2 linked regions of the Tistrella mobilis genome follow. The protein of the gene in region 1 interacts with the protein of each later gene in a pairwise test. Links are inferred from orthologs where the notes say so. Each region holds a gene or a part of one and is shown on either strand. Other genes may lie near its edges.

Region 1 (3,829 bases):
ACCAGGCTCACCCGCTCCTCAAGAGAAAACATCGGTCCCTTGCCGGGGTTGGCCGCCACGGCCACCACGAGCTTGTCCACCACCCTGAGGCTGCGTCGGATGATGTCCATATGCCCGTTGGTCACCGGGTCGAATGTCCCCGGATAGATGCCCTTGCCGCTCAATGCCTGGTCCTCCACTGGGTCTCCACCCGCGCCGGCTTACGCCTCGTCTTCGTCTCCGCGAAGATCGGTCGTCACCGTCGCGTCCTGCTCCCCCTCGTCACCGGCTTCGCCATCAGCATTGGCCTCGCCGGCGCCGTTCTGTTCTTCTTCCGCGGTCTCGCTCAACCGGGCCGCCGAGACCACCTTTTCGTCCTGGGCGGTCTTGAACACGATCACGCCCATGGTGTCGCGGCCGGCGATACGGATATCGGCAACCGGCGTCCGGATCAGCTGGCCGCCATCGGTCACCAGCATGATCTGTTCGCCCTGTGCCACCGGGAAGCAGGCCACGATATGGCCGTTCCGGGCGCCGGTGGTCATGTTCACGATGCCCGAACCGCCACGATTGGTTGTGCGATATTCATAGGCCGAGGTGCGCTTGCCATAGCCGCGGGCGGTCACGGCCAGCAGGAACTCTTCCTCCGCTTCCAGCCGCTGGGCGGTCTCAAGATCCAGACCGTAGCGGGCTGCGAGTTCCGCCTCGTCCTTCGGCAGGTCGCCGGTTTCGACCGGTGCCGCCTCTTCTCCGTCGACCACGGCCGAGGTGCCGGTCTCCAACGCCTTCAGCTGCGCCAGCCAGCGACGCTTGGCGTTGGCGAAGCGCAGATAATTGTCGCGCGTATCAACATCCACCTCGCGATGGCGGATGATCGACATCGACACCACTTCGTCGCTGCCGGTCAGCGAGATGCCGCGCACACCGTCCGAGGTGCGGCTCTTGAACAGCCGCACCGCCCCAACGGGAAAGCGGATCGCCTTACCGGCCCGGCTGGCGAGCACCACGTCGTCGCCGCCGTTGCACGGCAGCACGCCGACCAGACGGTCGCCCTCGCCCAGACGGATGGCGATCTTGCCGTTGCTCATCACATTGACGAAATCGGCCAGACGGTTGCGGCGGACATTGCCCCTGGCGGTCGCGAACATCACATAGGCGTCGCCATCGGCGATGGCGTCCAGCGCCTCGGCCGCCTCCTCCGCCGCCTCGTCGGCTGCGGCCTCGTCGACCTCGGCGATCTCGGGCATGTCGGGATCGTCGGGCAGCGGCATCAGGGTGGCGATGACCTCGCCTTCCTTCAGCGGCAGCAGGTTGACCATGGCCTTGCCGCGGCTCTGCGGCGTGCCCGCCGGCAGCTGCCAGACCTTCAGCTTGTAGACCTGACCGGCGGTGGAGAAGAACAGCACCGCGGCATGGCTGTTGAGCACGAAGATCTGCGAGACGAAATCCTCGTCGCGCACCGCCATCGAAGACCGGCCCTTGCCGCCACGCCGCTGGGCCCGATAGGTCGACAGCGGCACGCGCTTGATGTAGCCGCCATGGGTGACCGTGACGACCATCTCCTCGCGTTCGATCAGGTCCTCGACATTGTAGTCGAACTCGGATTCCTCGATCACGGTACGGCGGGGCGTTGCAAACTCGTCCCGGACCTCGATCAGCTCCTCGCGCAGCACTTCGAGCATGCGGGCGCGATCATTGAGGATGCGAAGGAATTCCAGGATTCTGTCGCAGATCTCACGCAGTTCGGCGCCGATGCGCTCACGCTCAAGCCCGGTCAGGCGATGCAGGCGCAGATCCAGGATCGCGCGGGCCTGGGCTTCGGAAAGCCGGTACATGCCATCGACCACGCTGCGGTCGGGCTCGCCCACCAGCGCGATATAAGGCGCGATATCGCCGGCCGGCCAGGGCCGGTCCATCAGCGCATCGCGGGCAGAGGCGCTGTCGGGCGAGGCCTTGATCAGCTCCACCACCGGGTCGAGGTTCACGACCGCGACGCCCAGGCCCATCAACACATGCGCCCGCTCGCGCGCCTTGCGCAGCTCATAGATCGTCCGCCGGGTGATGACCTCCTCGCGGAACTCCAGGAAGGCCTGAAGCATGTCGCGGAGCGTCATCATCTCGGGCTTGCCGCCGTTCAGCGCCAGCATGTTGACGCCGAACGAGGTCTGCAGCGGCGTGAAACGGTAGAGCTGGTTCACGACCACTTCCGCCGTGGCATCACGCTTCAGCTCGACCACCACCCGCACGCCGTCCCGGTCGCTTTCATCGCGCAGATCGGCCACACCCTCGATCTTGCGCTCGCGCACCGCCTCGGCGATGCGCTCGATCATCCGGGCCTTGTTGACCTGATAGGGGATCTCGCGAACGATGATCGCCATACGATCCTTGCGGATCTCCTCGACTTCGACCTTGCCGCGCAGCAGCACCGAGCCGCGGCCGGTCAGCAACGCCTCGCGGCTGCCGCCTCGGCCCACGATGATGCCGCCGGTCGGAAAATCGGGGCCCGGCACGATTCGCAGCAGTTCAAGATCGGTAATCTCGGGGTTGTTGACCATCGCGATGGCCGCGTCGATCACCTCGCCCAGATTATGGGTCGGGATGTTGGTCGCCATGCCGACGGCGATGCCGCCCGCGCCGTTGACGAGCAGGTTCGGGAACCGGGCGGGCAGAACCGTCGGCTCGCGGGTCGTGTCGTCGTAGTTGTTCTGGAAGTCCACCGTCTCCTTGTCGAGATCCGACAGGAGGGTGCTGGCGGCCTTGGTCAGGCGCGCCTCGGTATAACGCATGGCCGCCGGGGGATCGCCGTCCATGGAGCCGAAGTTACCCTGGCCGTCGATCAGCGTCAGGCGCATGGAGAAATCCTGCGCCATGCGGACCATGGTGTCGTAGATCGCGCTGTCGCCATGGGGGTGGTACTTACCCATGACGTCGCCGACCACGCGCGCCGATTTGCGGAACGGCTTGTTCCACTCGTAACCGCTCTCGTGCATCGAGAACAGGATCCGCCGGTGCACGGGCTTCAGGCCGTCGCGGACGTCGGGCAGCGCACGTGCCACGATCACGCTCATCGCGTAATCGAGGTACGAGCGCCGCATCTCGTCTTCGATCGTGACCGGAGCGATATCGGAAGCGATGGGCGGAACGGGCGTGTCGGACAAGGTGCGATCCCGGAACTTGAACCGGTGCCGCCATCAAAGCGGCGCCGGAAAAGAGGGCGACGCCTGCCGTCGAAACGCGGGGGCGCGGCGTCGGCGGGCGATCAGTCGAAGGCTTACACGCATCGGCCGGGCCGCTCGGATATCCCGTGCGTCACCGGCCGGTCGTGAAATCGTCCCCGAAGCTAACCAATTTTGCGCCGCCGAACAACCACGCCGGCCGGCCCCCGCATTCCGGGCGGATGCAGGGGCCGCAGACGCCTCAGGCGACCGTCAGCTCAACCTCGATATTGCCGCGGGTTGCCTTGGAATAAGGGCACACCTGATGCGCGGCTTCGACCAGCGCGTGCGCCGCAGCGGCATCCACACCCGGCAGGCTCACAGTCAGGGTGACGGCCAGGCCGAAGCCGGTGTCGTCCTTGCCGATGGAGACGGCGGCCGCGACCTGGGCGTCATTGCCCAGCTTCACGCCCTTCTGCCCGGCGACCAGCTTCAGCGCCGACAGGAAGCAGGCGGCGTAACCGGCTGCGAACAGCTGTTCGGGATTGGTGCCCTTGCCGTTGCCGCCCAGTGCTGCCGGCATGGCGAGCGGCAGGTCGATGCGGCCGTCATCGCTGGCGGCGCGGCCATCACGGCCGCCGGTGGCGGTGGCATTGGCGGTGTAGAGGATCTGCATGGCCTGTCTCCTTGGCTGA
Region 2 (3,460 bases), 2.2 Mb from region 1 along the record:
ACTCCGATAAAATCGACATAAAACCCCGGCTCAAATTCGATCCGCGAAACATGGTCGATCGATCCCATGCCGTCCAGGAGACGTGAACCAACCACCTCTATACCAATATTCAACGCGTAATTTTGCAATCCATGCGTCCCATCGCGTGGCGTTTCAAAGCCGAGTCGCGCAAGACCGCTTCGAGTTTATCCTGGCTGGGAGTAACGATATCAAAATCGCCCGAAATGAAGCGTGCAGCCGTATAGAATTCTACAGCTGCTCCACCCACCAGGATCGGCCGCGCAACCCCTTGCGCTTCCAGTTTCCGCGATGCTTCTGCAAGGATCAGCAGTGCGTCCTTGAATGACTGCCGTCCCTGCAGAGCATCATCGGCCATAGATCACACGTCCAGGTTGGAAACGTTCAGCGCGTTGTCCTGAATGAAGTTGCGGCGCGGCTCCACCACATCGCCCATCAGGGTGGTGAAGATTTCATCCGCCTCGTCGGCGTGATTGATCCGAACCTGAAGCAGGGTGCGGCTGTTGGGATCCATGGTGGTCTCCCACAGCTGGTCGGCGTTCATCTCGCCCAGCCCCTTATAGCGCTGCACCTGAATGCCGCGACGCCCGGCCTCCAGCACCGCCTCGAAGAGATCACGCGGGGCGACGACCCGCACCTCGCGCCCCTTGTCGAAGGCGATCGTGGCAACGCCGTCGAAGACCGGGCCCAGTTCGGCCAGATGACGGCTGATCAGCCGCGCCTCGCCGCCACGCGAGAGGCTGGCATCGATGGCATAGCTTTCCTGCATGCCGCGCAGCTCGCGGCGCACCCGGATCCGCCGCACCTCGCCCGCCCGGCCGGCACCGGCCGAGGGGCCGATCTCGCCTTCCGCGGCACCGGTCTCGACCGCGAAGGACCAGCCGCGATCATGCTCGTTGGCACGGGCATCCAGCCGACTGACCAGGACGGTACCGGCGCGTTCCGCCGCCGCCCGGTCGGCAAAGGCAGCCTCGGAAAGCGCGCCGGCGAGGGCCGCTTCTTCCAGCAGCCAGAGCGGCGCACGCCGTGCGATGGCCTTCAGCTGGTTGGCGACATCGCGTGAGCGCTCCACGATCACCCGCAGGTCACCGCCGGCATGCTGGGCACCCGAGGCCAGGGTGAGAACGGTGTCCTCCAGCGCCTGGGCGATCAGGTGGTTCTCTAGCTCCAGCTCGCCCTTCAGATACACCTCGCTCGACCCGCGCTTGATGCGGTAGAGCGGCGGCTGGGCGATGAACAGATGGCCGCGTTTGATCAGCTCGGGCATCTGGCGATAGAAGAAGGTGAGCAGCAGGGTGCGGATATGGCTGCCGTCCACGTCCGCGTCGGTCATGATGATGATCTTGTGGTAGCGCAGCTTGTCGGGATCGAAGTCGTCCCGGCCGATGCCGCAGCCCAGCGCCGAGATCAGCGTGCCGATTTCGGCCGAGCTCAGCATCTTGTCGAAGCGGGCGCGCTCCACGTTCAGGATCTTGCCGCGCAGCGGCAGGATCGCCTGATTGGCACGATTGCGGCCCTGCTTGGCGGAGCCGCCTGCCGAATCACCCTCGACCAGGAAGATTTCGGACTTGGCGGGGTCGCGCTCCTGACAGTCGGCCAGCTTGCCGGGCAGGCTGGTGATATCGAGCGCGCTCTTGCGCCGGGTGAGTTCGCGGGCCTTGCGTGCCGCCTCGCGCGCCACCGCCGCCTCGACCACCTTGCCGACGATCGCCTTGGCGTCCTGCGGGTGTTCCTCGAACCACTGGTCCAGACGCTCGCCCACCAGATTCTCAACCGCCGGCTTCACTTCGGAACTGACCAGCTTGTCCTTGGTCTGGGACGAGAATTTCGGGTCCGGCACCTTCACCGACAGAACGCAGGTCAGACCCTCGCGCGCATCCTCGCCCGAGATCGCAACTTTCTCGCGCTTGGCAAGGCCGGAAGACGCCGCATAAGCGTTGATCGTGCGGGTCAGCGCCGCACGGAAACCGGCCAGATGGGTGCCGCCGTCCCGCTGCGGGATGTTGTTGGTGAAGCAGAGAACATTCTCGTGATAGCTGTCGTTCCACTGCATCGATACTTCGACCGTGATCCCGCTGCGCTCACCCGACACGGTGATCGGCAGCGAGTGCAGCGGCGACTTGCTGCGGTCCAGATAGCGCACGAAGGCTTCGATACCGCCCTCGTAATGCATGCGATGGACCGCCGGTGTCTCCGCCCGCAGGTCGGTGAACTCGATCGTCACGCCGGAGTTCAGGAAGGCCAGCTCACGCAGGCGCCGTTCAAGGGTCGCCGCGTCGAATTCGGTCCTGGTGAAGATGTCGGTCGACGGCAGGAAAGTGATTTCGCTGCCGGTCCGGTCGCCGGAGGGCCCGACGATTTCAAGCGGAGCCTCGGCATTGCCCATGCGGAACCGCATGAAATGCTCGTTGCCCGCCCGCCAGATGCGCAGCTCCAGCCATTCCGACAGCGCATTCACCACCGACACGCCGACGCCGTGCAGACCGCCCGAGACCTTATAGGAGTTCTGGTCGAACTTACCGCCGGCATGCAGCTGGGTCATGATGACCTCGGCCGCCGACACACCCTCTTCCTCGTGGATATCAACCGGGATGCCGCGGCCGTTATCGCGCACGGTCACCGACCCGTCCGGGTTCAACACCACATCGACGGTATCGCACCAGCCGGCCAGTGCCTCGTCGATGGCATTGTCGACCACCTCGTAGACCATGTGGTGCAGGCCCGAGCCGTCGTCGGTATCGCCGATATACATGCCGGGACGCTTGCGCACGGCATCCAGGCCGCGCAGCACCTTGATCGAATCGGCGCCATAGGACGTGGCTGCGATGGCAGTCTCGGACGGGGAGTGTGCGGGCTGCTCTGTCATCGAACCGGTTCCATCATCCTCGGTCATGGTCGTCCGCCGCCGGCAGGGAAGTGCCGGCAGGGTCGACGATCTGGTCGCGGATCGCCGAGGCATCGGTGATCCGCACGAACTGCGCCCGTCCGCCGCCGAGCCCGGCGAAGAGCGGGCGGTCGGTGCCGGTAAGCCAGGCCTGGGCGCCAAGCGAAACGAGCACGTCATACAGCGCGTCGCGTCGCTCGGCATCGAGATGGGCTGCAACTTCATCCAGCAGCAGGATCGGCGCCGATCCTTCCACCGTCCGTTTCAGCCGTGCCACCGCCAGCACCAGGGCCAGCAGCAGCGCCTTCTGTTCGCCGGTGGAGCAGCGCGCCGCCGGCATGCCGTTGCCCTCGTGGGTCACGGCCAGATCCGTGCGATGGACACCGGCCCGGGTCGTCCCGGTCTCGGCATCGATCCCCCGGTTTTCGGCCAGCCGTCGGGCCAGCCCGTCTTCCACCGCAAGGGCGGGCTGGCCGGCAAGTGCCGCCTCCACCTCGCCCTCAATCGCAATCCGGGCCTTGGGGAAGCCGTGACCACCCGCCACCAGAACCGATTTCA

What was found.
Region 2: the proteins of gyrA (region 1) and gyrB interact in binary tests that used the Escherichia coli proteins (3 or more experiments, as listed by UniProt). The link is inferred for Tistrella mobilis from one-to-one orthologs.

Annotation. Positions count from the first base shown.
Region 1 is NZ_CP121017.1:2,200,925-2,204,753, reverse strand. Bases 1-3,516 are described here. They hold gyrA (DNA gyrase subunit A), read right to left. Parts: upstream 3,138-3,516; coding sequence 201-3,137; downstream 1-200. Other genes in these bases: P7L68_RS15745 (organic hydroperoxide resistance protein), read right to left, coding at 3,397-3,516; coaD (pantetheine-phosphate adenylyltransferase), read right to left, coding at 1-179. Also shown: more of P7L68_RS15745, read right to left, coding at 3,517-3,810. UniProt on the Escherichia coli protein: A type II topoisomerase that negatively supercoils closed circular double-stranded (ds) DNA in an ATP-dependent manner to maintain chromosomes in an underwound state.
Region 2 is NZ_CP121017.1:3,651-7,110, reverse strand. The notes cover bases 133-3,279. They hold gyrB (DNA topoisomerase (ATP-hydrolyzing) subunit B), read right to left. Parts: upstream 2,885-3,279; coding sequence 380-2,884; downstream 133-379. Other genes in these bases: recF (DNA replication/repair protein RecF), read right to left, coding at 2,898-3,279; P7L68_RS05680 (hypothetical protein), read right to left, coding at 133-376. In the rest of the region: P7L68_RS05685 (hypothetical protein), read right to left, coding at 1-68; more of P7L68_RS05680, read right to left, coding at 110-132; more of recF, read right to left, coding at 3,280-3,460. UniProt on the Escherichia coli protein: DNA gyrase negatively supercoils closed circular double-stranded DNA in an ATP-dependent manner to maintain chromosomes in an underwound state.